One region of the Streptomyces sp. NPDC051104 genome, then DNA from elsewhere that is predicted to be linked to it. Evidence: riboswitches for the same ligand, from Rfam matches in the RefSeq annotation. Region 1 holds a riboswitch; each other region holds the start of a gene.
What was found. A riboswitch is a leader RNA that binds a small molecule or an ion and turns the genes downstream of it on or off. The one in region 1 is predicted to bind cyclic di-AMP.

Region 1 (10,280 bases):
CGAAGCTGGACCCCGCGGATCCGCGGCTGGCCTCCGCGACGGTGTACAGCAGCCTGGAACCGTGCGCCCGCCGCGCGTCCCGGCCCGCGCCCTGCGCCCGGCTGATCATCGAGGCGGGGGTACGACGGGTGGTGACGGCCTGGCGGGAACCGGACACGTTCGTCGCGTCGGCTGACGGGAACGCACTGCTGGCGGCCGCGGGCGTGGACGTGGTTCTGCTGCCGGAGTACGAGGACCGCGCCAAGGCCCCGAACGCCCATCTGCTGCCCCCGGCCGCCCGTACCTGAGGGCCTCGAAGGGGGCCGAGCAGCTCCGCGTACGGCCGGAAATCTCTGGTGGGACGGCCTGGGGGTGAAACCCGTGCGCTAGCTGTCGCGCGCATGGCGTACACTGGAATCACCGACGCGGGGTGGAGCAGCTCGGTAGCTCGCTGGGCTCATAACCCAGAGGTCGCAGGTTCAAATCCTGTCCCCGCTACTGAAGGCCGAGGGCCGGAGTCCGAAAGGGCTCCGGCCCTCGGTGTTTCCCCGGCCCTCTTTCACCCACTGGCGGCTACTCCGCCCGGCCCACAGCGGTCGCCCCCCGCCGCCCTTCCGGGAAGCCTGGACGGGTGGTGCAGCAAGCAGGCGAGCGGTGGTCATGGGAGCAGGATCCCGACGAGCGGCGTGGGCCCGATGGGCCGTGTGAGGAGGGGGCCGAGGACCACGAGCGGTCGCGCGGGCGTCTCTCCGGGCATCTCTCCGGCCGTCGCGACGGGTCGGGCGGGCGTCTCTCCGGCCGCGGCAACCGGTCCGGCGGGTGCCTCCCCGACCGCGAGGACCGCCTAGCCGGCCGACCCGGCCGGCTCGTCGGAGCCCCCGGAGCCCCCGGAGCCCCCGAAGCTCCAGGATCCCCCGTGCCCGACCCCGGCACCCCCGTCCCCGCCCCCGGCGCGAGGGCCGTTCCGGTGCCCGCGTACGGAGGGGCCGAGGCGGAGGCCGCCACGGAGGCCGAGGAGCGGCGGATCTCGTACGCGCGGGCCTTTCTGCGGGGCCTGCCCGGGCTGCTGATCGTCGCCGGGTTCTGCTTCGACCTCCTCGCCCCGTCCGACTACACGGCCGGCCCCCTCTTCACCGCCGCGCCGCTCGTCGCCGCGCCCCTGTTCTCGTTGCGCGGCACCGTCCTCACCGGCACGGCGGCCGTCGTCGTGGTCCTCGGGGTCCACCTCGGGCTCGGCGTGCTCGGAAAGGCGGGCGAGGTCACCGAGGTGGCCACGGTCACCACCGTCGCCGCCCTCGCCGTCCTCCTCAACGTGCTGGTCCGCCGCAACGTCGCCCGCCTCGCGTCCGCCCGCCAGATCGCCGAGGCCGCGCAGCGTGCGGTGCTGCCCGAGCCCGCCGCCCGGATCGGTGGGCTGGACATCGCCGCCCGCTACGAGGCCGCGCAGGCCGACGCGTTCATCGGCGGCGACCTGTACACCGTCCAGGACTCCCCGCACGGGGTACGGCTCGTCGTCGGCGACGTACGCGGCAAGGGCATGGGCGCCGTGACCGCCGTGGCCGTCGTGATCGGGGCCTTCCGGGAGGCCGCCGAACAGGAGCCCACGCTCGAGGCCGTCGCCCAGCGCCTGGAGCGGGCGCTGATGCGCGACCGCGCCGGGCGCGAGGGGCCCGACGTGTACGAGGGGTTCACCACCGCGATCCTCGCCGAGATCCCGCACGGCTCCGGCGTCGTCCGCATCGTCAACCGCGGCCACCCCGCCCCGCTGCTCCTGCTCCCGGACGGTTCCCTGCGAGAACTGGAGGCCCGCGAGCCCGCGCTGCCGCTCGGCATGGGCGACCTCGGCGTCTGGCCCGACCGGGTGGAGGAGTGGGACTTCCCGCCCGGCTCGACGCTGCTCTTCCACACCGACGGCGTCTCGGAGGCACGGGACGCGCACGGCCGGTTCTACGACCCCGCCGTCCGCCTCGCCGGACGGGTCTTCCCCGGCCCCGGCGCCCTGCTGAGCACCATCACGCGCGAGGTCGCCCGGCACACCGGCGGCCGCGGCACGGACGACATGGCTCTGCTGGCCGTGCGCCGGCCCGGGCGCCCCCTGGCGCGGTGACGAGGAGTGAGTGAGCCATGCCCCTCCGCATAAGAACTGACATACTGTCAATACCCATGAGGTCGATGAGGCGGGGGCGACTCGCCCGATTTCCTCCGTTCAGGCCATGAAAGTCCTGGCCAGCGGCAATGAACGGATCTGCCTGAACGGCTTGGAATACAGGCCGCGGGTCTATTAACGTTCGATAACGCAGCGCGGTCGTCCCAGCCGTCACCGAAGGCGGCTCCGTGCGCGCCTGCCGAATCCCGCAAGGGAGCCGGGGAACCACCACCTTGGGGTGAATCACGCGGATACCGCCGTGCCGCACGGCCGGTATACGCGCGTAGGAGACCTTCCTGCTCCGAACCCGTCAGCTAACCCGGTAGGCGAGACGGAAGGAAAGGAGTGCGCCCACGTGGCGTTCAACCGGCCTGCCCAGAGCACCTCGTTCGCCCCGAACGGTACTCAGACGCTCGACGTCGCACCCGGTATCGACGAGGGCCCCTGGGAGGAGTGGAACCCCACCGAGGACTCCGTCCGCCCCGTCCGCGGCCGGCACCGCGTCGCCAAGCAGCGCGGGGGCGGGCTCGCCCGCAGCTCCACCGTCCTCGGCGTCGGTGTGATGGCCGCCGTCGGCGCGGGCGGCATGGCCACCGCCCAGTCCGGCAAGCCGCCGGTGTCCATATCCCTGCCGGACCTCTCCTCGGTCACGGAATCCGCCAAGGCGCTCATCGGCGACGACTCCGGCGCCCCCGAGAGCTCGGCCACCGCTCTCAGCAGCGTCGGCCGGACCGACGCCGGTGATGCCACCGACGCCGCCGGTTCGAAGGGCGCGGGCGAGGCGCTGCGCGCCCGGATCATGCAGCAGGCCGAGTCCCAGCAGGACCGGATCGCGCAGGAGGCGGCGCAGGCCGCCGAGGACGCCGCCGTGAAGAAGGCCGCCGCCGCGGCGGCCAAGGCACAGGACGACGCGCAGGCCAAGGCCGCCGCCGAGAAGAAGAAGGCGCAGGAGGCCGCGCGGCTCGCCGCACTCGCCCGGCAGTTCACGCTGCCGACCTCCTCCTACACCCTCACCTCCCACTTCGGCGACGCCGGTGCCATGTGGTCCTCCGGCTTCCACACCGGCCTGGACTTCGCCGCGCCCACCGGCACGCTCATCAAGGCCGTCCACAGCGGCACGATCACGGAGGCGGGCTGGGCCGGCTCGTACGGCTACCGCACGATCCTCACCCTCGACGACGGCACCGAGCTGTGGTTCTGCCACCAGTCGTCGATCAGCGTCACGGTCGGGCAGAAGGTCGGCACGGGCGACGTCATCGGCCGCGTGGGCGCGACCGGCAACGTCACCGGGCCACACCTGCACCTGGAGGTCCACCCGAACGGCGGCGCCGCGATCGACCCGCTGGCCTGGCTGCGCGGCAAGGGCCTCAACCCCTGACCCCACCCCCGCAAAGAGCGCGATCGTTTGCAAGATCTTTGCGGGCTTTCCGGAAGACGCCGCCCGGTCCGGGCGTTGACACAGAACATGACTTCTCTTCGCAAACTGGGTTCTTCCGATCTCGAGGTCTTCCCGCTGTCCCTCGGCGGCAACGTCTTCGGCTGGACCGCCGACGAGACGCAGTCCTTCGCCGTCCTCGACGCATACACGGAGGCGGGCGGGAACTTCATCGACACGGCCGACTCGTACTCGGCCTGGGTGCCGGGCAACAAGGGCGGCGAGTCCGAGACCATCATCGGCAAGTGGGTGAAGGCGCGCGGCAACCGCTCCGACGTGGTCATCGCGACCAAGGTCAGCCAGCACCCCGACTACCAGGGCCTGACCGCCGCCAACATCAAGGCCGCGGCCGACGCGTCCCTGCGCCGTCTGGACACCGACTACATCGATCTCTACTACACCCACTTCGACAAGCCTGAGGTGCCGGTCGAGGAGATCATCGGCGCGCTCGACGAGCTGGTGAAGGCGGGCAAGGTGCGCGCCATCGCCGCCTCCAACATCTCCGCCGAGCGCCTCCAGGAGTCCCTGGACTTCTCGGACCGCGAGAACCTGGCGCGGTACGTGGCGCTGCAGCCGCACTACAACCTGGTCTCGCGCGACACCTACGAGGGTGCGCTGCAGGACCTCGCCTCCCGGGCGGGGCTCGCGGCGATTCCCTACTTCGCGCTGGCGTCGGGCTTCCTGACCGGCAAGTACCGGCCGGGTACGACGGTGGAGTCGGCACGCGCGGAGGGCGCGGCCAAGCACCTGGCGACCGAGCGCGGGCAGCGGGTCCTGACGGCCCTGGACGAGGTCGCCGAGGCCCGGGGCGCCGAGATCCCGACGGTGGCGCTCGCCTGGCTGGCGGCCCAGCCGACGGTCGCGGCACCGATCGCCTCGGCGCGGACGGTGGAGCAGCTGCCTGCGCTGCTGGCCGTCGCGGACCTGACGCTGACGGACGAGGACGTGGCCAAGCTGACGGAGGCGTCGGCGTAGCCCGGCAGACGGCGGAGTCCGGCGGTGCCGAGCGCGCGTCAACTCCTAGGCGCGATAGGGGTTGTACTCCGGATACGGCACCGCCGGACCGTACTGCGGCATCGCAGGGCCGTACTGCGGCGCCACCGGGCCGTACCGCGGCATGGCAGGGCCGTACTGCGGCGCCCTCTGGAACGCCACGTGCCCGTACCCCGGCCACAGCGGCGGAGCCGCCGGTGCCGTCGCCCGTGCCGCATACGCCAGCGCCGGCCGCGCCACCTCCCGGCGCGCCCACAGCTCGGTCAGCAACTCCCGTTCCCGTACGACGAAATCGGCGCCCGCCCGCCCCCGGCGCCCCCGGTGGCGCAGGAACGCCAGCGACGTCGCGTACGCCTCGTACCGCGCGACCGACCGCGCCGCGTCCTTCCCGAAGTGCTGCCTCGCGTACTCACGGGCCAGCCGCCGCGCCCGCATCGAACCGAGCACGAACGGCTCCACCGGCCCCATCCACCCGGCGGCCACGTACGTGGGCAGCTCCTCCCGCACCGTCCGCAGCTCCCGCTGACGCGTCCAGATGACCAGCCAGGTCAGCAGCCCGAACGCGGGCACCATGAACGACGCGTACACCGCGAAGAACCCGTACTGGCCGAACGTGGACGACCCGTTCCACATGGAGTGCATGCCCATCGCGAGCAGCAGCCCGCAGAGCGGCGTCAGCACCCGCCGGACGTGCTGGCGCTCCGCGGACAGCGCGGCGATGCCGAAGCCGATGCCGGTGAGCACGGTGAACAGCGGGTGCGCGAAGGGTGACATCACCACGCGGACGAAGAAGGTCGCGGCCGTGACGGACGCCAGCCCGCTTCCCCCGCTCATCTGGTCGGTGCCGAAGGCCGTGCCCAGGTAGAGGATGTTCTCGGTGAAGGCGAAGCCGGTGGCGGTGACGCCGGCTATCACCACTCCGTCGATGATCCCGGTGAAGTCCCGTCTGCGGAAGAGGAAGACCAGCAGCACGGCCGCGGCCTTCGCGGACTCCTCGACGATCGGCGCTATCACGGTCGCGCCGAGCGTGTCGGCGCTGTGCGGATCGGCGGTCGCGGTCGCTATCCACCGGGCGGCGAAACTGTTGGCGACGATCGCGATGAGCGCGGCGGCGCACGCGCCCCAGGCGAAGGCGAAGATCAGGTTCCGCCAGGGTCCCGGCGCCACCCGGTCCAGCCAGCGGAAGGCCGCGATGAGCAGCGGCACGGGCAGCACCGCGAGACCCAGCCCGACCAGGAAGCCCTCGGTCCCGGTCTGCTGCCGTACGAGGGCCAGGATGACGAGCCCGGAGAGCGCGAGGAGCGTGATCAGCGCCCCGTACCGCACCCACCGCCTCTGCCACCAGTGCGGATGCCCGAACGAGCCGGCGGCGGCGTTGCCGCCCGGGTGAGTCGGGTACGGGGGAAAGGTGGCCACGGCATCGACCCTAACGAGACGGGGGCGCCGCCCGCGACGGTGTCCAACTTCACGCGCGGACGCTCAGTCTTCGGCGGTGGGCTGCTCGCGGTGCTGTACGCGCCGGAAGAGCAGGTCGTTCACGACATGACCCTTGTCCAGACCCTGCCCCTCGAAACGGGTCAGCGGCCGGAAGTCGGGGCGTGGCGCGTACCCGCCGCCGGGCTGGGTGTTCTCGAACCCCGGGTGCGCGGTGAACACCTCCAGCATCTGCTCGGCGTACGGCTCCCAGTCCGTGGCGCAGTGCACCAGCGCGCCCGGCTTGAGACGGCTCGCGGCGAGCGTGAGGAAGTCGGGCTGGATGAGCCGCCGCTTGTGGTGGCGCTTCTTGGGCCAGGGGTCGGGGAAGTAGACGCGCAGCCCGTCGAGGGAGTCGAAGGCGAGCATCTCGCGGAGCAGGATGATCGCGTCGCCGTTGCCGACGCGGATGTTGGTCAGTCCTGCCCGGTCGGCGAGGGCAAGCAGGTTGCCCTGGCCGGGGGTGTGCACGTCGACGGCGAGGACGTTGGTGTCCGGGTCGGCGGTGGCCATCTCCGCGGTGGCCTCGCCCATGCCGAACCCGATCTCCAGCACGACGGGGCGGCTGTTGCCGAACAGCTCGGCGAGGTCGATGACCCGATGTCCGTCGATGTCCAGCCCCCACTTGGGCCACAGCCGCTGCAGCGCGTCCGCCTGCCCGGCCGTCACCCGGCTCCGCCGCGGCTGGAAGCTACGGATCCGCCGCTCGAAGTGCGACCCGGCGGGGTCGGCCTTGGGCCCGTCGGGAAACCGGGGCTCCCCCTTGGCCCGGGTGTGCCGAAGGGGCGCGCCGACACCACGACCGGAGCCGCCACCGGAGGTGACCTGGGAATCTTCGGGAGCGAAGTTGAGGGAGTCAGACACAGTGGGACCAATTTTAGGGCCTACCGAGCTGCGGGCAGTCGTGCCGCCGACCCTGCGTGGCCGGAGGCACCCCGTAGCGCCGGGATGCGCGACCTACCCCCGCCCAGCTGCACCCCCGGCCACGCTCAAGCCCCGCCCAGCACCACCAACGCCCGCCGCGCCACCTCCCGCCCGATAGCCAGCGAAGCGGTGGCCGCAGGGGACGGCGCGTTCAGTACGTGCACCGCCCGCGCCCCCTCCCGGATCAGGAAGTCGTCCACCAGCGTCCCGTCCCGCAGCACCGCCTGCGCCCGCACCCCGGCAGGGGCCCGCACGAGGTCGTCCTCCCGGACCGCGGGCAGCAATCTCCGCACGGCCTCGGTGAACGCCCCCTTCGACACCGACCGCCGCAGTTCCCCCGCCCCGTACCGCCAGTGCCGCCGCGCAATCCGCCACGACCCGGGCCATGCCACCGTCGCGCCCAGCTCCCGAGGCCGTACGACCCCCCAGCCGTACCCCTCGCGGGCCAGCGCCGGCACCGCGTTCGGCCCGATGTGCACCTCTCCGTCGATCCCGCGGGTCAGATGCACGCCGAGGAACGGGAACGCCGGATCCGGCACCGGATACACCAGCCCCCGCACCAGGTCGGGCCGGCGCAGCGTGTAGTACTCGCCCCGGAACGGCACGATCCGCACCCGGGGGTCGTCCCCGGTCAGCCGGGCCACCTCGTCGCAGTGCAACCCGGCGCAGTTCACCAGCACACGCGCGCGGAGCACCGTCCCGTCACCCGTGCGTACGGCGACCCCCAGCGAGGCGCGCCGGTCGATCCGGACCACCTCCGCCCCGTACCGGATCTCCGCGCCCGAGGCCTCCCCGAGCTGCCGGGCGACCGCCACGAAGTCGCAGATCCCGGTGGTGCCCACATGGATGGCCGCGAGCCCCCGCACCTCCGGCTCGTACTCCGCTATCTGGGGGGCGCCCAGCTCCCGTACCGGAATGCCGTTCTCCCGGCCGCGCTGCACCAGCGCGTGCAGGCGCGGCAGCTCCTCCCGCTCCGTCGCGACGATCAGCTTGCCGGTGACGGCGTGCGCGATGCCGTACTCCGCGCAGAACTTGACCATCTCGGCGGCACCCCCGACCGCGTACTGCGCCTTCAGGGACCCGGGTCGGTAGTAGATCCCGCTGTGGATGACCCCGCTGTTGCGCCCCGTCTGGTGGCGGGCCGGGCCGGCCTCCTTCTCCAGGACGATCACCCGCGTGCCCGGCGCGGCACGCGTGATCGCATACGCCGTCGACAGGCCGACGATTCCGCCACCGATCACCAGCACGTCGCAGTCGTAGGCGATCTCCCGCACCTGCTCCACCTCCCGGTTTCGATAGTGCACTGCGCCACTGACAATGCCTTCAAACCCGGGGGAGCGCCCTGCGGCCGCGCCGTCAGACCGGAGCCGTCAACAGCGGCCGCGCCCGCTCCCGCAGCTCCGCCACGCGCGGTTCGTCGCCGTACGGTTCCAGCCGGTGCAGCAGGTCCCGTACGTACTCGGTGGTGCGCGCCGACGATATGCGCCCGGCGATCTCCACCGCCCGCACGCCCTGCTCGCAGGCCGCGTCCAGGTTGCCCGACTCCAGCTCGGCGACCGCCGACACCACCAGGCGCAGGCCGTGCGAGCGCACGTACTCCTCGCCGGGCCGCGACAGCGCCTGTTCGGTGAAGCGGCGGACCTGGCGCGGGGCCTTGAGGTCGCGGTAGCACTCGGCGGCGTCGGCGGCGAAGCGGTCGTAGGAGTAGAAGCCGAGCCAGGACGGGTCGTTGTCGCCGTCGCGGGCCCGCTCCAGCCAGCCCTCGGCGGCCTTCAGGGCCGCGCCGGCCGCCTGGGCGTCACCCGCGCGCGCATGCGCGCGTGCCTCGACCAGGCGGAAGAAGCTCATGGTGCGGGCGGTGGCCAGGCCGCGGTTGCGCTCCAGGGCGGCCTGGGCGAGGTCGACGCCCTCGTCGCCGAAGCCGCGGTAGGTCGCCTGCAGCGACATGGAGGCCAGGACGTAGCCCCCGAGGGGCACGTCGGCCGCCGCGCGCGCGAGGCGCAGCGCCTGGATGTAGTAGCGCTGGGCGGCCTCCTGCTGACCGGTGTCGAAGGCCATCCAGCCCGCCAACCGGGTGAGTTCTGCGGACGCGCCGAACAGCGCCCTGCCGACCTCGTCGGAGTACGACCCGAGCAGCAGCGGCGCAGCCTCCACCCTCAGGCACTCCGGCACCATCGACGACCGCCAGTCGCCGCCCCCGTACTTGGAGTCCCAGCGCCTCGCGTCCTCCGCGGCCTCGCGGAGCTTCTGGACATCGCTGTGGCCGACCTTGATCGGCGCCCTGGACCCCTCGCCCGGGACGGGGTCGCGGGCCACCGAGCTGTCGGCCGGTGTTATCAGCCAGCGGGAGGCAGGGGTCGCGTAAGCGCTCACTGCGAACGATCCGGCCAGCGACTGCCAGATGCCGCCGCTGCCGGCCCGGCGCCCGGCGAGGTCGAGGCGGTAGAGCTCCGTCGCCGACCTCACCGCCTGTCCTACGTCCCGGGGGAAGGCGAGGCCCACTTCCGGTGCGGGATCCGCGTCCGCCAGACCGATCTCGTGGAGCGGTACGGGGCGGCCGAGCTTCTGGCCGATGGCCGCGGCGATCAGGTGCGGCGCGGCACCCTGCGGCACCATGCCCTTCGACACCCAGCGCGCCACCGACGTCTTGTCGTAGCGAAGTGTCAACCCGCGCTGGGCGCCAAGATCGTTGACGCGCCGGGCGAGTCCTGCGTTGCTGATTCCCGCGAGGGCGAGAACGGCGCCGAGTTTTTCGTTCGGCCCGCGTTGCTCCCTGGACATGCGCCACCCCTCGACACAGACGGCTGCCGCGGCGATGGCATAACCGCGCGGCATTCGTAAACCCAGCGTAGTTCGCCGCATCCCATGCGTTAAGGGGCGTAAATCCGGTTGGCGGGATTGTGGTCCGTACTTATGTACGGAGTGTCGCCACGTGCTCCCGCTGTGTGGCCGTGCGCCCGTCCGTGCGCTCTTCTCCGGCCACCGCGGGGGCGGTTCCATGGGCCGTGCGTGGGTCGGCCCGCTGTACTGGATCCAGTGGGCTGGGGGACACCGCCGCCTCCATCCCCGCGGGCGGCGGACCGGTCCGGGAGACGAACTCCGTCTCCCGGACCGTGCGTTGCCCAGGGTCTGTACGGAGCGTGCCCAAGCCTGGCCGCCCGCAGCCGATTTGGCCGAAAAGCGATGGTGGATTTCGACAGCCATCAAGGCCCCGACCACGACTCTTGACGGCGCGAACGGCGTTTTCGGGGAGCATTACGGGGGCGCATTCACGTCGCTGTTTCCTTCGCCGTCTCTCCGACGGCCTTGGGTCGCGCGGGAGTTCCCCGG
Region 2 (10,280 bases), on a different contig from region 1:
GGCCAGGTCGGCGATGGTGACGTCCTCGGTCTCGCCGGAGCGGTGGGACATCATGCACTTGAAGCCGTTGCGCTGGGCCAGCTCGACGGCGTCCAGGGTCTCGGTCAGCGAACCGATCTGGTTGACCTTGACCAGCAGGGCGTTGGCCGCCCCCTCCTCGATGCCGCGGGCCAGGCGCTCGGGGTTGGTGACGAACAGGTCGTCGCCGACCAGCTGGACCTTGTCGCCGAGCTTGTCGGTGATGACCTTCCAGCCGGCCCAGTCGTCCTCGAACAGCGGGTCCTCGATGGAGACGAGCGGGTAGGCCGCGACGAGCTCCTCGTAGTACTCCGTCATCTCGGCGGCGGAGCGCTCCTTGCCCTCGAAGAGGTACTTGCCGTCCTTGTAGAACTCGGAGGCGGCGACGTCCAGGGCGAGGGCGATCTGCTGGCCGGGGGCGTAGCCGGCCTCCTTGACGGCCTCGAGGATGAGGTCGAGGGCCTCACGGTTGGAGCCGAGGTTCGGGGCGAAGCCGCCCTCGTCGCCGAGGCCGGTGGACAGGCCCTTGCTCTTCAGGACCTTCTTCAGCGTGTGGTAGACCTCGGTGCCCCAGCGCAGGGCCTCGGAGAAGGACTCCGCGCCGATCGGGGCGATCATGAACTCCTGGATGTCCACGTTGGAGTCGGCGTGCGAGCCGCCGTTCAGGATGTTCATCATCGGCACCGGCAGCAGGTGCGCGTTCGGGCCGCCCAGGTAACGGAACAGGGGCAGGTCGCTCGCCTCGGAGGCGGCGTGGGCGACGGCGAGGGAGACGCCGAGGATCGCGTTGGCGCCGAGGGAGCCCTTGTTGTCGGTGGCGTCCAGGTCCATCATCGCCTGGTCGATCAGGCGCTGCTCGGTGGCGTCGTAGCCGACCAGCTCCGGGCCGATCTGCTCGATGACGGCGAGGACGGCCTTCTCGACACCCTTGCCCTGGTAGCGGTTGGGGTCACCGTCGCGGAGCTCGATGGCCTCGAAGGCGCCGGTGGAGGCGCCGGACGGGACGGCGGCACGACCCGTGCTGCCGTCGTCGAGGCCGACCTCGACCTCGACCGTGGGGTTGCCTCGGGAGTCCAGGATTTCCCGGGCTACGACGACGTCGATGGACGGCACGAGCATCTCCTTCTTGGATGTGACGCTGGAAGTGCGGGGCTGTCTGCCTTGCGGCTGTGCCTTGCGACTAGAGCCTAACCGCCCCGGGGTGTCGGCCGGCCTACCGACCGTCCCGTGGACAGGGTGACGGTACACATTGTTCCCGTCCGGAACAAAGGGCCGGGGAAAGGCGGGGTGAAATCCGCGCGGCCGGGCGGCGAAGCGGCCGGACGACAAAGGGGCCGGACAGCACAAAGCCCCGCTCCGGCGCGTACGGGGGAACACGCGCCGGAGCGGGGAGCCCGCGGGGACGGGGTGGGCCCTCACGTGACCCCCACGGTGGGGGTCACGCCTGGGAGGGGCCTGGGGCCGGCTACCGGGCGGCTGTCACTTCAGGTGCAGCTGCTGGCCCGGGTAGATCAGATCGGCGTCCTGGACGATGTCCTTGTTCAGGTCGAAGAGCTTCTGCCAGCCGCCCTGGACGTGGTGGCTCGCGGCGATCGAGCTGAGGGTGTCGCCCTTGACCACCTTGTACTCGCCGTCGCCCTTCTCGACCTTCCGGCCGGTCGGGGTGGTGACGGTCTTCTGCGGGGCCGGGCGCTGCGTGGAGCGGTTGGCCGCCTGCTGCTCGGTCGAGCGGGTGGTGCTCTTCGTGGTGGTGGTGCTCTTCGCGCTGCTCGAGGAGCCGGTGGCCGCGGAACCGTTGTACGTGGCGCTGGTCAGACCCTTGCCGCACACCGGCCAGGCGCCCTTGCCCTGGCCCGCGAGGACCTTCTCCGCGATGGCTATCTGCTGGCCCTCGGTGGCCAGGTCGGCGCGGGAGGCGTAGGCGGTGCCGCCGTACGCGGCCCAGGTGGAGTTCGTGAACTGCAGACCACCGTAGAAGCCGTTGCCGGTGTTGATGTGCCAGTTGCCGCCGGACTCGCACCGGGCGACGGCGTCCCACTGGGCGGCGGTGGCCGCGGAGGCGTTCCCGGCCGCGAGGAGCGGGCCGGCGATGGCAGCGCCGGCGACACCGGCGAGCGCGATGACACGGGTGGCCTTGGACGAGCGGCGGTGCTTACCGTTGCCGGAACACAGCATGGTTCGTTCCCCTCACCGACGCCTGCGAGGTGAGCTGTCGGGTTCGGGCCGGTTGAGTTGCCCGGCCGTGCCCCTTGCGGGACACGGCTTCACCCCGAGCCGCTTCCGGTCAACTCCCGGACGCGGCGCCTACCTTGGGTCCCCCGCTCCTGCCTACGGCGCTTGACGCGACGACTGTTCCCGTACGGCCGCTGGCAGGATTCGGCGTTGCGACCGCAGGGGCTCGCTGTGGCGAGCGATCACGACCGTAAGCAGTCGATCGCCGGAATTTCAAAGACGATCAGGGCTTATGAGACTCATATCTCACTTTCGCCAAATAGGACATTCGGCGCTAAATGGGTCGCGAACTTCCGTCATACAAAGGGCAGTTCAGGACGACCCGCCGGTCGGGTCGACGTCGAGCGCAAGGCTCTGACCGGGGAGGATGAGGTTCGGATCGGCACCGACCGTCTGCTTGTTCGCCTCGTACAGCGCCGTCCATCCGCCGCCGAGGTCAAGGGAGTCGGCGATGGACGACAGATTGTCCCCGGGGCGGACGGTGTACGAGCCGTCGACGGCGTCGCGCGCGTCCGCGGTGCCGCGTGAGGCGTGCCGGCCGGACGCGTCCGACGCACGGCCGTCCGCGGCACTCTCTTCGGCGCTGTCTCCGCGGTGACGACCGGCACCCGAGGTCTCGGTCGAACTCGCCCCCGGCGAGGCATCGCTCTGTGCCGACTTGCCCGACTCATCGCTCTTCGACGTGGCCGTCGGCGCGCTACCGGACTCCTGTGCGCTCTTGGCTGTGTCGGCGCTCGACGCCCCGGACGAGGGCGAGGACGAGGAAGGCGAAGGGGACGAAGAGGATGAAGAAGGCGACGGAGTGGTCGACGCGGATGATCCGGACGAGTCGGACAGACCGGAGTCGATGCCGGAATCGAGGCCGGAGTCGGAGGACGATCCGCCGCCGGACGACGAGTCCCCGGCGACACCCGTGTCGACGTCGGCGGAGCCGGAGTCCCTGCTCAGACCGTTCAGCAGGCCGCAGGTGCCCCAGACCCCGACGCCCCCGGCCGCCAGGACCTTCTCGGCGACGGCGATCTGCTGTGAACGGCTCGCCTGGTCGGGGCTCGGCGCGTAGTCGAGACCGCCGAACTTGTCCCAGTCGTCCTGCGTCAGCTGCAGCCCGCCGTAGTGGCCGTTGCCGGTGTCCGCGCTCCATGAGCCGCCGCTGACGCAGTCCGCGACCTGGTCCCAGGTGGCGCCGGTGGCCGCGCTCGCGCCGGTGGCGCCGAGCAGCGGGATCGCGATCGCTGATCCGGTCACCCCTGCCGCGACGAGGAGAGCCGGAGCCTGACGGGGGCGACGGTGACGACCGTTCCCGGAGAGCATGCGGTTGCCTTTCACACGACAGCATCGACCGACGCGACGGCCGTGGCGTGCGGACCGCCGCGTTGCTGCGTGAACGTATCGGCACTAGATCGCTTGTCACAAGTTAATGCAGCGTAGATCACGTGAAGATCACAGAGGTGAGATCCTGTCACCTACTTGTGACCGTCCGTTTGTTCGCCGTGTCATGTCCGGATGTCGGCGGGACGTTCGTGACCTTTCTCCGGTACCGGTGTGAATGCCACGGGCAGCGTGCGCAGGCCCCGCATGATGAGTCCGCCGCGCCAGCGCAACGCGGACGGGTCGACCGCGAGCCGCAGGTCCGGCAGGCGGGTCAGGAGCGTGGCGAGCGCCGTCTGTCCCTCCAGGCGGGCCAGGGGCGCGCCCAGGCAGTAGTGGATGCCGTGCCCGTACCCGAGGTGCTGGTTGTCGCGGCGGGAGAGGTCGAGGACGTCCGGGTCGGCGAACCGCGCCGGGTCCCGGTCCGCGGCGGCCAGGACCACCAGGACGGGGTCGCCGGGGGCGATGTCCTGTCCGCCGACGGTGAGCGGCCGTGTGGCGAAACGCCAGGTGGCCAGCTCCACCGGGCCGTCGTAGCGCAGCAGCTCCTCGACGCCCGTCTCGAGCAGGTCGCGTTCCCCGGCGGCGAGCGACCGCTGCAGACGGGCCCGCTGCCCGGGGTGCCCGAGGAGCGCGAACGTGCCGTTCCCGATGAGGTTGACGGTGGTCTCGAACCCTGCGAAGAGCAGGATGAAGGCCATCGCGGCGGCCTCGTTCTCGGTGAGGTGCTCGCCGTGGTCGGAGGCGCGGATGAGCCCGGAGATGAGGTCCTCGCCGGGGCCGGGCTCGACGGGTAGCGCCAGGCGCTTGCGATGGATGAGGTCGGCGAGGTAGCCGCGCATCTTCTTCACGGACCGCGCGACGCCGCCCCTCGGTCCTCCCCCGTGGCGGATCATCATCCCGGCCCAGTCCCGGAAGTCGTCCTGGTCCTCGCGCGGGACGCCGAGCATGTCGCAGATGGCGTAGATGGGGAGCGGGAAGGCGAACTCGTGGATGAGGTCGGCCTCTCCCCTGCCCGCGAACCGGTCGATGAGCTGGTCGGTGAGTTCCTGGACCCGCGGCGCGAACTCCGCGACACGCCGGGGCGTGAAGGCCTTGGAGACGAGCCGGCGCAGCCGGGTGTGGTCCGGCGGGTCGATGTTGAGCAGATGGGTCATCAGCTCCGCCTTGCGCTCGCCGGGGATGCCGGTCTTGCCCTTGGCGTGCGCGGGCTCGTCGTGATGCGCCGGGTTCTTGCTCAGCCGCGGGTCGGCGAGGGCCTGCTTGGCATCCACGTACCGGGTGACCAGCCAGGCCTCCACACCGCTCGGCAGCCTCGTCCGGTGCACGGGGGCGTGCTCACGCAGCCAGGCGTAGGCGGGGTACGGGTCGGCGGCGAACTCCCAGGTGAACAGTTCGGGGGCCGGGGAGGCGGTCTCGTTCACTTCCTCGAGCCCCCGCTCTCCACCTCCCGGATCGCGTCCCGGTACGCGCGTGCCGCCGCGCGCAGGGCCGCCTCCGGGTCCACGCCCTCCGTCTCCGCGCGCGCGGCCAGCGCCAACAACTCGTAGCCGATGCCGTCGCCCTGCGGGAGCGGGACCTGAAGGGCCGCCGTGCGGACGCGGGAGTGCAGCTTCGCGGCGAGGGCGAGGCCCGGCTGGCCGAGCGGGATGCCCTCCGTCACCGACGTGCGCCGCTTCTCCACCGCCTTGGTCCGCAACCAGTGCTCCTTGACCTCCTCCGGCGTCGTCGCGGTCTCGTCCCCGAACACGTGCGGGTGGCGGTGGATCAGCTTGGCGACGATGCCGCCCGCCACGTCGTCGATGGAGAAGGGCGCCTCCGCGTGCTCCTCGGCTATCCGGGCGTGGAAGACGACCTGGAGCAGGACGTCGCCCAGCTCCTCCCGCAGCTCCTCGCGATCGCCCGCCTCGATGGCCTCGACCAGTTCGTACGCCTCCTCGATGCCGTACTTGGCCAGGCCCAGGTGGGTCTGCCGGGACGACCAGGGGCACTCGGCGCGGATGCGGTCCATGACCTGCACCAGGTCCAGGAGACGGGCGCCCGGGAGGTCGTACGACGCGGGCAGCAGCTCCAGCTCCGGCATCTGGACGCGGCCTGATCCGGCGAGGCGCGCCAGGCCGTCCGTCAGCGCGGGCTCGCCCTCACCCGTGGCGACGACGACCACCGTGCGCCCGCCGGCGCAGGCGTCGACCAGCTCCTGCGCGCTCGGGGCGGCCTCCTCGACCGCTATGCCCGCCTCGCGCAGATAGGGCAGCTGCGGGTGCGCGCCGTACGCGCACAGGACCCGGTCGGCGGCGTGCAGTGCCTGCCAGGCGGGCCAGGACAGGAGACCGGGCGCGACCCGGTGGCTGGTGGTGAGCAGGACGATCCGGCCGGGCTCGGCGGTCGCCCCCGGTCCCGGGGCCGCTTCGAAGCTGGTTGCGTTCACCCTCCGAACGTAACGCACGCCACGGACGGCCCCCGGAGTTGTCCACAGGCATGGGCCCATCGCCGCCGGAGTTGTCCACAGGCCCCGGAGCACCACTCCCGGACGCCTACCGCCCGGCCCCAGTCCCGTACCGCCCGTCTACGCCGTCTGCTGCGCAGCCGCCGCCGTGACCTCCTTGACCCACGGGGTCTTCGCGTCCGCCAGGCTGCTCTTCTGCACGTCCCAGGTGCCGTAGCGGGGGTTCAGGTCGACGTGCAGCTCCCGAGACGCCTGCGACATGGCCTTCCAGAACGCGGCCTTGCCCTCGGTCGTGCTCATGTCCGCGCCGAGCGCGGCGGCCAGTTTCTGCGCCTCGACCTCCGTGCGGAGGCTGTCGTCGAGGCGCTGGGGAGCCACCCCGTACTGCTCAAGCCACACGGTCTGCAGCTGCTTCGCGCCGCCCGCCTGCGCCTGGAGGTCCGCCCGCATCTGTTCGACGTCCCTGGCGGTGACGCTCACGCCCGCGTTCTTCGCGGCGCGGTCCAGGACCCGGTCCAGGACCAGGCTGTGCAGCGTGTCGCGGGTGAGGCTGCCGGTCTGGGCGACCGCCTGCCCGTACTGGGCGTCGCCCGTGGCGGCGGCGCGCTGGGCCGCGCGCACCTCGTCCACCCGGCTCTCCAGCTGCGCGACCGTGATCCGCTCACCTCCGACGACGGCCGCGGCACCCGGGTGCGCGGTGCCGCCGCACGCGGTGAGGAGAGGGGCCGCGACCAAGGCGGCGCTGAGGGCGATCGCGGGGCGACGGCGGTGCAAAATGACCTCCCAGGGTGGGGGATTGTGCGACGGTGCACAAGGTCTTGCGGTGATCGATGGTAAGGAGCGGACCGGCTCCGGCCAACCCATTCGACCAACGATTCACCGGCGCTTCGGGCACCGCCCGCCCCTGGTGGGCCCCCGTCCGGCCGCTCAGGCCCGCCCGTCCACCGCTCGCTCGACCGCCCCGGCCACGTCGGCGCGCAGCGTGTCGCCGGTGTCGAGCCTGGTCACATTGGCACCGGCGGTCTCGCCGCCCCCGGTGCCGACGAGCACGAAGCCGACCTTCCGGTACCCCGGTGCCGTCTGCGCGGCGGCCGAGATCTCGGCCCGGCCGACGGCGAGCACCACGTCGCAGGAGCGCTGCAGCAGACCGTTGAGGTACGGGCGCGCGTTGCCGGCGCTCTGCTCCCCGGTCACCGGCGCGTAGCTCACGCGCGCGTGCGTCTTGAGGGAGGCGTCCTGCATGCCCTGCCAGACCTCGGCGGCGGTGGTCCCCGCCTTGATGCCCTTGTCATCGGTGAGCAGGCAGACGTCGACGTCGTCGTAGCGCCTCGCCCGCGTGTCCGGGATCGGCGGCCGGTCGTCGTGCCGGAGAAGCAGCGTGCCGGCGACGACCACCACGGCGACGACGGCCAGCGAGCCCGCCGTCAGCGCGATGGTGCGTCCGCGGAGCGAGCGCAGCCAGGTGACGACGGCGCGCCCCACCGCGGCGGGCCGCCCCCCGGATCGCGCCTGCCCCGCCTTCCCCGGGCGCGCCTGCGCCACCTGCCTGACCTGCTTGGCCACCGGTTCCCCGCTCTCCTGCCGTACGCCGGTGTCTGGTCCCCTGCCGTACGTGTGTGTCCGCTGTCCTGCTGCATGTGTATGTCCGCTGTCCTGCCGTACGCCTGTGTCAGCGGCCGCCGGCCCGCCGCGGCCAGACCTTCCAGGCGTGGATCGAGGGGCCGGCCATCGACAGCAGGATCAGCAGGACGTCGAGCGCGAACAGCGGCCCGTGCGTGGTGTCCGGCGTCAGCTCCAGTTCGGCGACCCAGGCCGCGAGAACCGCGCTGAACGCCGCGAAGGCCCACCAGTCCGTCGCCCTGCGCCGGCGCAGGGCGAGCACGAGGGACGGCACGGGGCACAGCAGCCCCAGGCTGACGACGGGCAGTGCGGCGATGCCCGCACGCATGGCGAACAGCCGCACCGCCGGTATGGCGACGACCTTCATGTACCGCCCCTCGTGTCGTGGCTCGGCAGCCGGTTCAGCGGGTTCAGCCGGTGATGGCGACGGGCGCGTCCCAGGCGTCACGGTCCACGGTGATCGTGTAACCGTTGCGCGTCTCCTTGCTGTTCACCAAGTACTGGTGGGCGCGGCTGTGGTTGGTGTACTGGGTGGAGCCCCACGGCCAGTCCGTGGTCGTCGTGTACTGCTTGTCCCACAGCGCGTACCAGAGGTTGCCCGGCAGGTCGGTCTTGTTGGTCGCGGTGGCGATGGCCTTGGCGCTGGAGCTGCTGAAGCCGTAGTACCCGGCGCGGTAGACCTTGGCGCGCAGCTCCTTGTCGAAGGCGCGGACGTACGTCAGCACGGCGTTGTTGCACGACGTGTTCGTGATGTCGTACGGCTCCATGTCGAGGTAGATGGGGCTGCCGGCCTTCACGCCCAGCGCGGACGCCTTGGCCACCGCGTCGTTCGCGTCGCTCGTCCCCAGGGAGGCGGCGGTGGTGGCGGTGAGCTTCTCCGGGTTGGAGCCGCTCTGGCAGGGCGGCTGGGCGCCGACGTAGATCGGGATGAGCTTCCAGCCCATCGAGCTGACGGACTTCACCCAGGACGCGGTGAGGTTGGGCTGGCTGCAACCGCGGTTCTTGCCGCCGACATAGACGGCGGCCGCCCCGTAGAAACCGGTGTTCCAGGCCTTCATCGCGGCCGCCGAGGGCGCGGTGCAGGTGTCGAAGGCGTGTCCGGTGTACGTCTTCTGGGCGGGCCAGGTCGTGGCCGCCATCGACGTCTGCGCCGCTATCCCGGCACCCGCGACGACGGCGGCACCCGCCACCGACCAGGTGATGTACCTGAACTTCTTCGACTGCCGATGGCCGGCCATCCCCACCCCAATTCACGACAGGCGGACGCGTGCGGCGTCCGCTGGAAAGTCTTCTGAGCCCCTGAAGCGACGCGGGTCCGGCACGGCGACCGTCTGTACGGATTCGCAGGGAGACGTCCGCAGGCACACGGGACTTGAGCGTCCGAAGCGGATCGCACCGTAACCGACGGCGCCCTTCCGCTTGGAAAACGAACCCCCTCGATCGCCACAAGATTATCCCAGGGAACGGCAAAACCACCGGCTGAGGGGAACGACGACCCGGCCCACCGCGTCGCTCCTGCCTGATTTGGTGATCACTTGGACAGCCGCAGGGCTATGCGTGACCTGTACATGACCCGACCCCCATACGGTCCGGTCGGCGCGGCGCCCCGCGGACGCTCCAGCCTTGCCCCCTGCGCTCTCCCCGCCTGTCTGCAGGAGAGGGCAGGGGTTGAGGGTTGAGGGTTGAGGGTTGGGGATCGGGGGGTTCAGATGGAAAAACGGGTGGAAGCCGGCTGGTTCCAGCGGATCGCCTGGGTCGTCCTGGTGTGGGGATCGCTGGGCCTGCTGGTGTGGGGGCCGTTCCTGTACGCGGCGGTCCGCCGTAGGCGGCCGTCGGACTGGGGCGCCTTCGGGTCGTTCGTGCTGTACGAGTGCGTGACCCTGCCATGGGGAGCGGCCCGGGGAGAGGGGGCGGGTGACCCCGTCCTCGGCGCGGTCGTGATGTTGAGCCTGCTGACGGCGACGGGCCTGCTGCTGTTCGCCCTGTTCGACAGGCGGACGCCGCAGCGGGCGACGGTGCACGGGGCGATGCCCGCGCCTCCACCGCCGCGACGGAACCCGTACATGCGGTAGTCCGCCGCCGTACGCCCGTACGAATACCGTCCCGGCCCCCCCGCAGTGCCCCTCACGCCCTCCGCGTCCGCCGCAGGATCCGTACGGCGGGCCAGGCCAGCAGGGCGGTGACGCCCCACATGAAGCCCGCCATGCCGAGCCACTCTCCGGTGCTGGTCTGCGAGTCGTGGCCGAAGACGGTGACCGCGAGGGCCAGGAAGGCGAAGAGGCCGGCGAGGAGGCCGAACACGACCACCGCCGCCGTCTGCCGCCCGGTGCGCCGGGCGGGTGCGGGCCGCTCCTCGCCGTTCCCCGGGGTTGCCTGGGCCGCCCCGTTCCCTTGGGCTGCCGCGGCCGGTCGCGGCTTCGGCTGCTGTTGCCGGGGCGGCAGCCACACCACCGCGGACTGCGGCACGGCGGCGTCGACGGCCGCCATGGTGTGCGCGTCGACGCCGTACAGGCCCGGCTCCACCTCCACGACCAGACCGTCGGTCCCGACGAGCTGACGGCCGCCGTCGGGCCAGCTCAGCACCGCGGCGCACGCG
Region 3 (10,280 bases), on a different contig from region 1:
CGGAGTTCGCCTCGCCCGCGATCGCGTCGCCCGCGATGACACCGATCGCCATCGGCAGGAAGAACGGGAGCGTCGCGGCGAGCGCGGTGAACACCAGGAACAGGCCGTTGTTCGTGATCTGCGTGATGAACGCCGGGCCGCCGCCCCGACCGCCGGACCCGTCGCTCGTCTCGATCTTCACGGCGATCCCGACCAGGATCGGCACGGCGGCGAGCACGGCCAGCAGGGCGAGCGTGCGCCAGCGCCGGAACGTGGTCACCAGTTCGCTGCGCAGCAGCCCGAAGGTCCACAGCGGGCTCGTCCGGCGCGGCACGACGGCCGCCTCAGCCTGCGACATCGAACCCCTCCCCGGTCAGCGCCACGAACGCGTCCTCCAGGGAGGCACGTTCGACCCCGAAGCCGCGTACGCGGACTCCCGCCGTGACCAACGCGGCGTTCACATCGGAAAGTTCCCGGTCCGGAGGCTCGGCCGTCACCCGGTTCTCCTCCACCACCACATCGGCCACGCCCTGTTCCTTCAGGACGCGTGCCGCGTCGGTGACGTCCGGGGTGGTCACGACGAGGCGTCCGCGCGCCCCGGCCACCAGGTCTCCCACCGGGCCCTGCGCGATCAGCCGGCCCTGCGCCATCACGGCGGCGTGCGTGCAGACCTGCTCGATCTCGTCGAGCAGGTGGGAGGAGAGGAAGACGGTCGTGCCGTCGGAGGCCAGTTCCCTGACCAGGGCGCGGATCTCCCGCATGCCCTGCGGGTCGAGGCCGTTGGTCGGCTCGTCCAGGACCAGGAGCCTGCGGGGCTGGAGCAGGGCGGCCGCGAGACCGAGGCGCTGCTTCATCCCCAGGGAGTACGCCTTCGCCTTCTTGCCCGCGGCCGCCGTGAGGCCGACCCGGTCGAGGGCGGCCGCGACACGGGTCCGCCGGGTGCGCGGGTCGGCGGTGGGGTCGGCGGCGTCGTAGCGCAGGAGGTTGTCCCGGCCGGAGAGGAAGCCGTAGAGCGCCGGGCCCTCGATGAGGGCGCCGACGTACGGGAGCACGGCGCGCGTGGCCCGGGGCATGGGCTGCCCCAGCACGCGTGCCGAGCCCGAGGTGGGCTCGATCAGGCCCATCAGCATGCGGATGGTGGTGGTCTTGCCGGAGCCGTTCGGCCCGAGGAAGCCGAAGACGCTGCCCGCCGGGACGGTCAGATCGAGCCCGTCCACGGCGAGCTGCCCGCCGCGGTAGCGCTTGGTGAGGGCGCGGGTGGCGATGACCGGGTCCTGCGGGTCACTCGCCGCCCTCGCCGCCGAGTCCCTCGACTGCGCTTCCGCGTCGGGCAGTTCCTCCATGGGCTTTCCTGCTCCCCTTCGTCCGTACGCCGTACGGGGGGTCACTTCCCCGCGTTCGCCGCCTTCAGCAGCGCGTCCTTGGTGACCGCGCCCGCGTACACCTTGCCGTCGTCCGTGATCAGGGCGTTGACCAGGCGGGTGGAGAAGACCGTGCCCGAGCCGAACTTGCCGGTGACGTGGTCGCCGAGCGAGTTCAGGAAGCCGGAGGCCGCGCCGTCGCCGGACGGCGATCCGGACGGCACCCCGCCCTTGCTGCCGGTGTCGAACACGTAGATGGCGTTCCAGCCCTCGCCGAGGGTCTTCGACGCGCTGCCCCAGGGTGTTTTGCCCGTGTCCTCACGCTGGGCCTCGTGCCCGGTCTTCCCGGCCTTCAGGTCGTCGCCCTGGGCGACCTTCGTGCCCTTGGGCGGCGTGAAGTCGAACGTCGACGCGGCCGGCTTGGCGAACGAGACCTGCGTGAAGCCCACGTCCAGCACCGCCGCGCCGCCCTTCGCCGGGGTCAGCGTGAACTTCAGCGGCAGCCCGGTCTTCGCGTCCACCGCGATGCTGATCGCGCCGACCGTCGTACCCGACTGCTTCGGCCGGACGAGCAGCTTGTAGGCGTCCCGGCCCGCGACCTGGGCCGTGCCGTCGACCGTCACGGAGGTGGTCTTGTCGGCCGCCTTCAGTGCCTGATCAGCGAAGTCCCTGGGCGTGGCGGGCACGTCCTTCGGCGCCGCCTCGCCGCTCTTGTGCTCGCCCGCGCCGGTCGCGTGGTACGCCTGGTTGGAGGCGCTGTCGTACGCCCACACCTGGTCGCCGTTGCGGATGACACTGTACTCGGCGGCCTTCTCGATGAGCGAGAGCTTCTGCTTGTCCTGGCCGTCGGCGGCGACCCGCACGGTGTGGGTGCCGGAGGCCAGCTCCAGCAGCTTGGAGCTCGGGTCGGCGGCCGAGTCGCCCTTGCCCTGCCCGCCCTGGGAGAGCGCGCCCGAGGCCAGGCTGCCCTCGAGGCCGCCCAGGTTGGGCAGGCCCAGGTCCGTGCTGATCGTCACCGTGCCGGACATCTGCTGGACGTCCGACTTGGCGATCTTCTCGATGAGCTGTTGCGCGCTGATCTTCGGCAGGTCGGGGTCCCCGGAGCCGGCGAACGCCGGGACGAGCCCGATGGTCGCCGCCGCCACGCCCACGACCGTGACCGGGACGACGTACCGCGCGGCCTTGCGCCGCCCGTCGCGTACGTCCTCGACCTCCCCGGCGGGTGTGCTGTCGTCGGATTCGTACGGTGCCATGTGTGCCTTACCTCCGTCGTCGGCGGCGGCCTGCTGTCTGTGCACTCGTCCACCCCTGCGCCGCCATTCTCCCCCGGACTCCTGTGAGGTGGTCCTCTCCATATGACCAAATCACCGGGAGGGAAGCGTCAGACCGCGGGGCCAACTCCGCGTACTCCTGGGGTATGACATGACGGGCGGGGCACGGCGCCCCACCCGTAGGGGTTGTCAGGGCGTACCGAAAGGCGTGGGACGTGGCACACGCCGGGCGGGGGGCTCAGGGAACGCCTGGCGCGTCACCCCGCCCGGTGCACCACCGCGTCGCACATCTCCGTCAGGGCCGCCTTCGCGCCGCAGTCCGGCAGCGGGGCCAGGGCCGAGCGGGCGTCCTCCGCGTAGCGGACGGCGTCGCGGCGGGCCTGCTCGAGGGCCGGGTGGACCCGGAGGCGGGCGAGGGCGTCGGCGTGGCGGGCGTCGTCCGTGAGGTCGGAGGCCAGCAGCTCGCACAGGGCGACATCCTCCGGCAGCCCGTGCCGCTGGGCGCGCTCGCGCAGGCGCAGGACCGGGAGGGTCGCGATGCCCTCGCGCAGGTCCGTCCCCGGCGTCTTGCCGGACTCGTGGGAGTCGGAGGCGATGTCCAGGACGTCGTCGGCCAGCTGGAACGCCACGCCGAGACGCTCGCCGTACTGCGTCAGCACGTCCACGACCGTCTCGTCGGCGCCCGACATCATCGCGCCGAAGCGGCACGCCACCGCCACCAGGGAGCCCGTCTTGCCGGCGAGGACGTCGAGGTAGTGCTCCACCGGGTCACGGCCGTCCCGCGGGCCCGCCGTCTCCAGGATCTGGCCGGTGACGAGCCGCTCGAACGCCTGCGCCTGGATACGGACCGCCTCCGGGCCGAGGTCGGCCAGGATGTGGGACGCGCGGGCGAACAGGAAGTCGCCGGTGAGAACCGCCACCGAGTTGCCCCAGCGGCTGTTCGCGCTGGCCACCCCGCGCCGCACATCGGCCTCGTCCATCACGTCGTCGTGGTACAGCGTGGCGAGGTGGGTGAGCTCCACGACCACGGCCGAAGGGACGACCCCCGGCGCGTACGGGTCACCGAACTGTGCCGCGAGCATGACGAGCAGCGGCCGGAACCGCTTCCCGCCCGCGCGCACGAGATGCTGCGCGGCCTCGGTGATGAAGGGCACCTCGCTCTTCGTGGCGTCGAGCAGCCCTTCCTCGACAGCGGCCAATCCGGCCTGGACATCGGCTTCCAGAGCCTGGTCCCGCACGCTCAGCCCGAACGGCCCGACGACGGTCACGTGAGGTCTCCTGTCTGCTGACGTCTGCTGACGATCACACGGTCGGTATCGAGGTCGGTCACTTGATCGATGACGCGTCAGGGCGACTCGGCTCACCGAGTTTGTCGATCTGTCGCCGCCATCACTCAAGTCAGCGTATCCGGTCAGGTTTCGATCACCACGAGTGCCCGCTGTTCCAGGCCGGGCGGTATCGGATCACGAGAGGCATGTTCTTGATCAGGTGATACGAGCGGGTTTGGAGCGACACAGCGGAAAGCTGCCCCACCTGGTGGCCGGCGACGCGCACCGGTCCCCTGAAACACCCCCTCGCATCCCACCTCCGGAGCAGCCCGGCACCCCCAAGGCCTTCGCAGGGCCACGCGGCCCGGCCGCCCCGCCCGGCGCCATCACCCGGCCGAGCGCACACCCAGTCTCGACGGGGACGCGCGGAACGCCGAGGCACGCGCGCGTACAGATCCACAGGGCGTGACGAGATGGCATGAGGAGTGACGTCGGTCACGCCCTCCGATCCGGAGATGCGGATTCCCGTAGACCCGACCGATGTCCGAATTGCCGTAATTCGTCCCCATAAAAGCCGCCACTCGAGGGCAACAATCGAGCCTTTTGTCCGAATTGCCGCCCCAGGGCTCTGGATTAGAGGTGGCGATCAAGGAAAGCACGAGTGAATTAGCTCACGCCACCGGTAGGCGGTGCGGAGCATGCGGAATCTCAACTTCTCCTTTACTTATGCCAACTTGAACTGTGCTCAACAAAATGGATCACATCCCTTATTCCCGCATTTCATGGTCATTTACCTCGGACTGCGACTTCCAGGCTTGTTCCCGACATGTGCTCTCGCATACCTTCCCAATCGATCCGGGCGGACCGCCGAATCCTGCCGCCGCCCGCGATCCATTGACCACCACGGCAGGAGCGGGGGACCCAGGTAAGTCGCCGGACCGGGCACAGCGCCGGAACGGCTTGGGGTGAAGCCGATTCCTCGACACCGAGGACACGGCCGGGCACCTCCCAGCCCGAACCCGACAGCTCACCTCGCAGGCGCCGGAGAGGACTACGACATGCCCGCTTTCGCCCTGCCCGCACGCCGTCGGGACCGCCGCTCCAAGGCCGCGCGCCTCACCCGTGCCCTCGCTGTCGCGGGGACGGGTGCCGCCGTTCTGGCCCTTCCGGTCCTGGGCGCGACCAGCGCTTCCGCCGCGACCCCCACCTCCGCGACGACCACGACCGCCGCCGCCAAGACGGTGACGACGCGCGCCGGAAACCTCGACAGCTGGATCCGTCAGTCGCTGGTCGTCATGCAGCAGCACGGGATCCCCGGCTCCTACTACGGCATCCACCGCAACGTGATGCGTGAGTCGTCGGGCAACCCGTCCGCCATCAACCTCTGGGACTCCAACGCCCGGATGGGCATCCCGTCCAAGGGCCTCCTCCAGGTCATCGACCCGACCTTCCGCGCGTACCACGTGCCGGGCACGTCCTGGAACATCTACGACCCGGTGGCGAACATCACGGCCGCGTGCAACTACGCCGCCCACCGGTACGGCTCCATCGACAACGTCCACAGCGCGTACTGACGCTGTGCGCCGCGCGTACCGGGGCTGAGGCCGAGGCCGAGGCCTAGCGGCCCCTGAAGAGTCGTTCGAGGACGACGGCGATGCCGTCGTCCTCGTTCGACTTCGTGATCTCGTCGGCGACCGCCTTGAGTTCGGGGTGGGCGTTCGCCATGGCGACGCCGTGCGCGGCCCAGTCGAACATCGGGATGTCGTTCGGCATGTCGCCGAACGCGATGGTCCGGCGCGGCCCCAGGCCCAGATACTCGGCGGCGAGCGCGAGCCCCGTCGCCTTGGTGATGCCGCATGGCTGGAGTTCGACCGTGCCGGGCCCGGACATGGTGACCGTCGCCAGCGAACCGACCGCGCTGCGCGCCACCGTCGCCAACTCGTCGTCGGCCAGGGCGTGATGGCGCAGCAGCACCTTGCTGATGGGCGCGCACCACAGGTCGTCGCGCCGTTGGACCCGCACCGCGGGCAGCGTGGGGTGCGGCATCCGGTAGCCGGGTTCGATGAGCGTGAGCCCGTCCACGCCGTCCTGGTCGACGGCCGCGTACACCTGCCCCACCTCGGCCTCGATCTTGCCCAGCGCGGTCTCGGCCAACTCCCGTTCCAGGGTGACGGAAAACAGCAGCCGGTCCGCGCCGGCGTCATACACCTGCGCGCCCTGTCCGCACACCGCGAGCCCCCTGCCGCCCAGGTCGTCGAGCAGCGGCCGCACCCTGGGCGCCGGACGCCCCGTCACCACGAGGTGCTGCGCGCCGGCCGCGGCGGCCCGCGCCAGCGCGTCCCTCGACCGGTCGGAGAGCGTGTCGTCACCGCGCAGCAGCGTCCCGTCCAGGTCAGTGGCGATGAGTGAATATGCGAGGGGTGCGGCCATGATCAGAGAATACGGATGGAACACCCCCACGACTCACCGCGAACCAGCCGACGCCCGGCCACCCGTCGTGAACCGGCCGACCCACGGCTGACCTACGGCCGACCTACGACTGACCTACGCCCGACCTCCGGGCGCCTGTCGAGCACCGGCCGGCCCCCGGCCCCCTGCCGAGCACCCGCCGACCTCCGGCCCCCTGCCGAGAACCGGTCGGCATCCGGCTCGACAACCGTGGCCCTTCCGAGAGGGGAGGGCCACGGGGTGGTCCGGTGGGCGGCCGGGTCAGCCGTGAGCCGTCGCCAGGTGCTTCGCCAGGCGCGGCGACGCGAACTCCGTGCCGCAGACGAACCGCATCACCGGTCCGTAGGAGGCCGCCGCCGGCAGGCCCGTGAAGTACAGGCCCGGGACCGAGGACACATAGCCCGCGCCGAGCTTCGGGGCGCCCCGGCTCACCGCCAGGCGTGTGCGCAGTTCGTGGCCCAGGAAGTCCATCGCGGAGATGTCCACACGGTAGCCGGTCGCGGCGATGACGTGGTCCGCGGTGAGTTCCTCCGTGCGGCCCGTGTGGGTCCGGACCGTCAGGGCCGTGCCGCCGTCCGCCACGGACGCACGGATGATCCCTTCCACCCCGCGCACCTGCACGTTCTCCTGGAAGCGGTCGCGCAGCCACCACGCGCCTAGCGGGCCGAGGACGCGACGCACCAGGTAGTGGCGGGTCTGGGCGGGCAGGTAACGGTACGGGTGAGGGTAGTAGCTGAGCGCCCACAGGGACCAGGCACGGCCGAAGGGCGACTCGGGGCGCAGCTTCGGCTGGTCCCACGGGGGAGCGCCGAAGGCGACCTTGCCGCTCCCGCGCGCCACCACGCGCACTCGTGCGCCCGCCTCGGCCGCCAGTGCCGCCGTCTCCAGCGCGGACTGGCCGGCGCCGACGACCAGCAGCTCCTTGCCGGAGAACTGCTGAGGTCATGGTGCTGGGAGCTGTGCGAGACCGGACCGGTGCGCGCGGGGCCGTCCGCTGCCGCGGCGGCCAGCTCCGGCGGGAGGTGCGCGAGGCCCGACAGGCCGGTCGCCACCACGACCGCCCGAGCGGTGAACAACTCGCCCGAGTCCAGCTTGAGATCGAAGCCACCGCCCTTGCGGCGGTCCACGGAGACCACCCGGACCCGCTCGAGCTCGGGCAGCAGCTTCTGCTGGAACCACTCCCCGTACGCGATGAACGTCTCGACCGGGATGATGTCCTCGTCCGTCACCAGCCGGCGGATCCCCGCCGCGTCGCAGTAGTCGGCCAGGGTGTGGCCACGCTGGGGCGCGTCGATGTTCGAGGCGACCGGGGTGGACTTCAGGAGCATGCCCGCGGGCATGTTGTCGCGCCAGCTGACCATGGGCTCGCCGAAGACGCGGACCGGGATACCGCGCCCGCGCAGATGGGCGGCGGTGGACAGGCCGAAAGGCCCGGCGCCGATGACTGCTACCGGTTGAATCACGAAGTCCCTCCCCAGGACGCTACGTGCCTGCTTCGTGGTGGAGCGCGTACGCCTGTGGCGTACCGGTCGTACGCCCCGACGTACCGGTCGTACGCCTACGACGTACGGGTCGTGCTGCCGTGGCGGTTGGTCCGCCACAGCTGATACAGGTGCTTCGCGCCCGGCCGCACGAAGCGCGCGAGCATCGTGACGAACGGCAGCGGGTCGTCCTCCGCGAACCAGGCCAGTTCCGTGCCGCTCGCACGGGCCGGTTCGTGCGGTGTCGTGTAGCCGCTGCGGCGGTAGGCGAGCAGGGCGGGCAGGTCGATGTTCTCCACGATGTACCGATGGCCGGCGCGCTGTTCCCCCTCCGGTACGGCGCGACCGGTCAGGTCCAGGTGCATGGCGCGGACGACGTCCACACCCGACTTGTTCTCGAAGAGCCGGAACTGGGCGCCCATGCGCGGGTTGAAGTCGAGCAGTTTGTACTGTCCGTCGCGCCGGTCGAAGCGGAGGTCGAGGTCGATGACACCGGTGAAGCCGATCTCTTTGATGAAACGTGCGGCGAGATCGGCGAGTTCCGGGTTGTCGACGACGTACGCGTTCGCCGTCATGCCCGCGTGGGGCGGCGAGGAGCGCACCTTGACGCCGGTGAACAGGGCGAGCGGGGTGGAGTTTTGGTCGAAGTAGGCGTGCACGATCCAGTCCTCGGTCTGCTCCCGGGGCAGGTACTCCTGGAGGATCACGCCCGGGTGCTCGCCCCAGTCGCGGGCGAGCCTGAGCAGCCCCTCACGGGTGGCGATCTTCGTCGTGCCGCCCACCGCGGGCCGTTCGCGGCGCACGAACGCCTCGCGGTTCTTCGCCACGAGCGGGAAGCGGGCCTTGTCGGCGAAGCGCACGATGTCGTCGTAGGACTGCGGGAAGGCCGCCTGCGGGCTCGGGATGCCGTGTTCCACGCACAGTTCGTGCAGGCCCTGCTTGCTGGCGAGGCGGCGCGGGAGTCCCGCGTCCACTTTCGGGAACAGGAAGGATCCGGTCAGGGCGCCCCGGTGCTCGGCGATCAGGACCGCTGCCTCCTCGTCGGTGGGGACGAGGACCGCCGGCCGATACGGCGCCCGATGCGCAGCAGGCCCTCCACGAGCCGCTCCGGTTTCTCGGTCCCGGTGGTCGGCCACACGAAGGCGCGCCGCAGATAGCGGGAGGCCGCGGCCGGTGTGTAACGGTCCTCCGTGATCGCATACATCGGTACGCCGAGCCGGCCGAGGCTGCGGATCGCGCCGACCCCGCCGTGGTGCAGCGGGTAGTCGCCGAGCTTCACGATGAGCCCCGGCACATCGCGGTCCGCGTCGAACGGCACACCGCCGGTGCTCCTGGCCACGGGTCCCCCCACGTGTCCCCCCTACGGACCGGACCCACCCCGTCCGTGTCCCCCAAAGGACGCTAAGCCGGAATTAACCCCTCCGACAAGGCCAATACGGACATTGCAAACTCTTTAGACACTGCCCAAGACAGATGACTCACCCGTAACGTGTGCGGCGACCGCATGGAACGCACTGGAACGCACACCCATGGCACGGCACACCCGAAGTGCACGAAAGCGAGGCAGCATCCCATGCCCCCCTTCGACGTCCCCGAGGGCGACCCCTTCGGCCCGCACAACCTCCCCTACGGCGTCTTCTCCCCCGCCGGCTCCGACGAGCGCCGCGTCGGCGTCCGCCTGGGCGACCACGTGCTCGACGCGGGCGCGGCGGCCACGGCGCTCGGCTCCCCGTACGCCTCCCTGCTGGCGCGTCCGTCCCTGAATCCGCTGCTGGCCGCGGGCCGCACCACCTGGTCGGATGTGCGGCGGGCGCTGACGGCGTGGGTGACGGTGCCAGCGCACCGGGAGACCGTGGAGCCGCTGCTGCACCCGCTCTCCGAGGTGACGCCGCACCTGCCCTTCGAGGTCGCGGACTACGTCGACTTCTACGCCTCCGAGAACCACGCCCGCAACGTCGGGCAGATCTTCCGCCCGGACGCGGCGGACTCCCTGACCCCCAACTGGAAGCACCTGCCGATCGGCTACCACGGCCGGTCCGGCACGGTGGTGGTGTCGGGCACGGATGTCGTGCGGCCGTCGGGGCAGCGCAAGGCTCCCACCGACCCGGCGCCGGTCTTCGGGCCGTCCGTCCGTCTGGACATCGAGGCGGAAGTGGGCTTCGTGGTGGGCGTGCCGTCGCGACTGGGGCGACCGGTGCCGCTCACGGCCTTCCGCGACCATGTGTTCGGGCTCTGCCTGCTCAACGACTGGTCGGCGCGGGACATCCAGGCCTGGGAGTACGTGCCGCTCGGGCCGTTCCTCGGCAAGTCGTTCGCCACGTCGGTCTCGGCGTGGATCACCCCGCTGGACGCGCTGGAGGAGGCGCGGGTGGCCCCGCCCGAGCGCACGCATCCGCTGCTGCCGTACCTGGACGACTCACAGGAGGAACCGGGGGCCTACGACGTGCGCATCTCCGTCGCGATCAACGGCCA

Region 2: it holds a riboswitch for cyclic di-AMP, as region 1 does, so the genes downstream of both, AB0N14_RS17345 (transglycosylase family protein) here and AB0N14_RS30810 (M23 family metallopeptidase) in region 1, are expected to answer to the same signal.
Region 3: it holds a riboswitch for cyclic di-AMP, as region 1 does, so the genes downstream of both, AB0N14_RS04250 (transglycosylase SLT domain-containing protein) here and AB0N14_RS30810 (M23 family metallopeptidase) in region 1, are expected to answer to the same signal.

Annotation. Positions count from the first base shown of each region.
Region 1 is NZ_JBFBBS010000033.1:14,163-24,442, reverse strand. Features, by position in the region: gene AB0N14_RS30825 (dihydrofolate reductase family protein) at 1-287, shown strand, start outside; tRNA gene AB0N14_RS30820 (tRNA-Met) at 404-477, shown strand; gene AB0N14_RS30815 (PP2C family protein-serine/threonine phosphatase) at 1,004-2,086, shown strand; cyclic di-AMP (ydaO/yuaA leader) riboswitch at 2,313-2,469, shown strand; gene AB0N14_RS30810 (M23 family metallopeptidase) at 2,481-3,503, shown strand; gene AB0N14_RS30805 (aldo/keto reductase) at 3,591-4,535, shown strand; gene AB0N14_RS30800 (PrsW family intramembrane metalloprotease) at 4,581-5,969, opposite strand; gene trmB (tRNA (guanosine(46)-N7)-methyltransferase TrmB) at 6,033-6,890, opposite strand; gene lhgO (L-2-hydroxyglutarate oxidase) at 7,016-8,233, opposite strand; gene AB0N14_RS30785 (MFS transporter) at 8,307-9,731, opposite strand.
Region 2 is NZ_JBFBBS010000010.1:79,881-90,160, reverse strand. Features, by position in the region: gene eno (phosphopyruvate hydratase) at 1-1,137, opposite strand, end outside; gene AB0N14_RS17345 (transglycosylase family protein) at 1,498-2,193, opposite strand; cyclic di-AMP (ydaO/yuaA leader) riboswitch at 2,198-2,364, opposite strand; gene AB0N14_RS17340 (transglycosylase family protein) at 2,563-3,561, opposite strand; gene AB0N14_RS17335 (cytochrome P450) at 3,744-5,042, opposite strand; gene AB0N14_RS17330 (nucleoside triphosphate pyrophosphohydrolase) at 5,039-6,046, opposite strand; gene AB0N14_RS17325 (SurA N-terminal domain-containing protein) at 6,185-6,838, opposite strand; gene AB0N14_RS17320 (hypothetical protein) at 6,992-7,627, opposite strand; gene AB0N14_RS17315 (hypothetical protein) at 7,734-8,051, opposite strand; gene AB0N14_RS17310 (glycoside hydrolase domain-containing protein) at 8,095-8,922, opposite strand; gene AB0N14_RS17305 (hypothetical protein) at 9,406-9,756, shown strand; gene AB0N14_RS17300 (insulinase family protein) at 9,809-10,280, opposite strand, start outside.
Region 3 is NZ_JBFBBS010000001.1:861,301-871,580, forward strand. Features, by position in the region: gene AB0N14_RS04230 (ABC transporter permease) at 1-337, opposite strand, end outside; gene AB0N14_RS04235 (ABC transporter ATP-binding protein) at 324-1,322, opposite strand; gene AB0N14_RS04240 (sigma-E factor regulatory protein RseB domain-containing protein) at 1,364-2,593, opposite strand; gene AB0N14_RS04245 (polyprenyl synthetase family protein) at 2,869-3,879, opposite strand; cyclic di-AMP (ydaO/yuaA leader) riboswitch at 4,769-4,933, shown strand; gene AB0N14_RS04250 (transglycosylase SLT domain-containing protein) at 4,953-5,453, shown strand; gene AB0N14_RS04255 (HAD family hydrolase) at 5,497-6,309, opposite strand; partial or broken gene AB0N14_RS04260 (FAD-dependent oxidoreductase) at 6,589-7,790, opposite strand; partial or broken gene AB0N14_RS04265 (ATP-grasp domain-containing protein) at 7,886-9,126, opposite strand; gene fahA (fumarylacetoacetase) at 9,382-10,280, shown strand, end outside.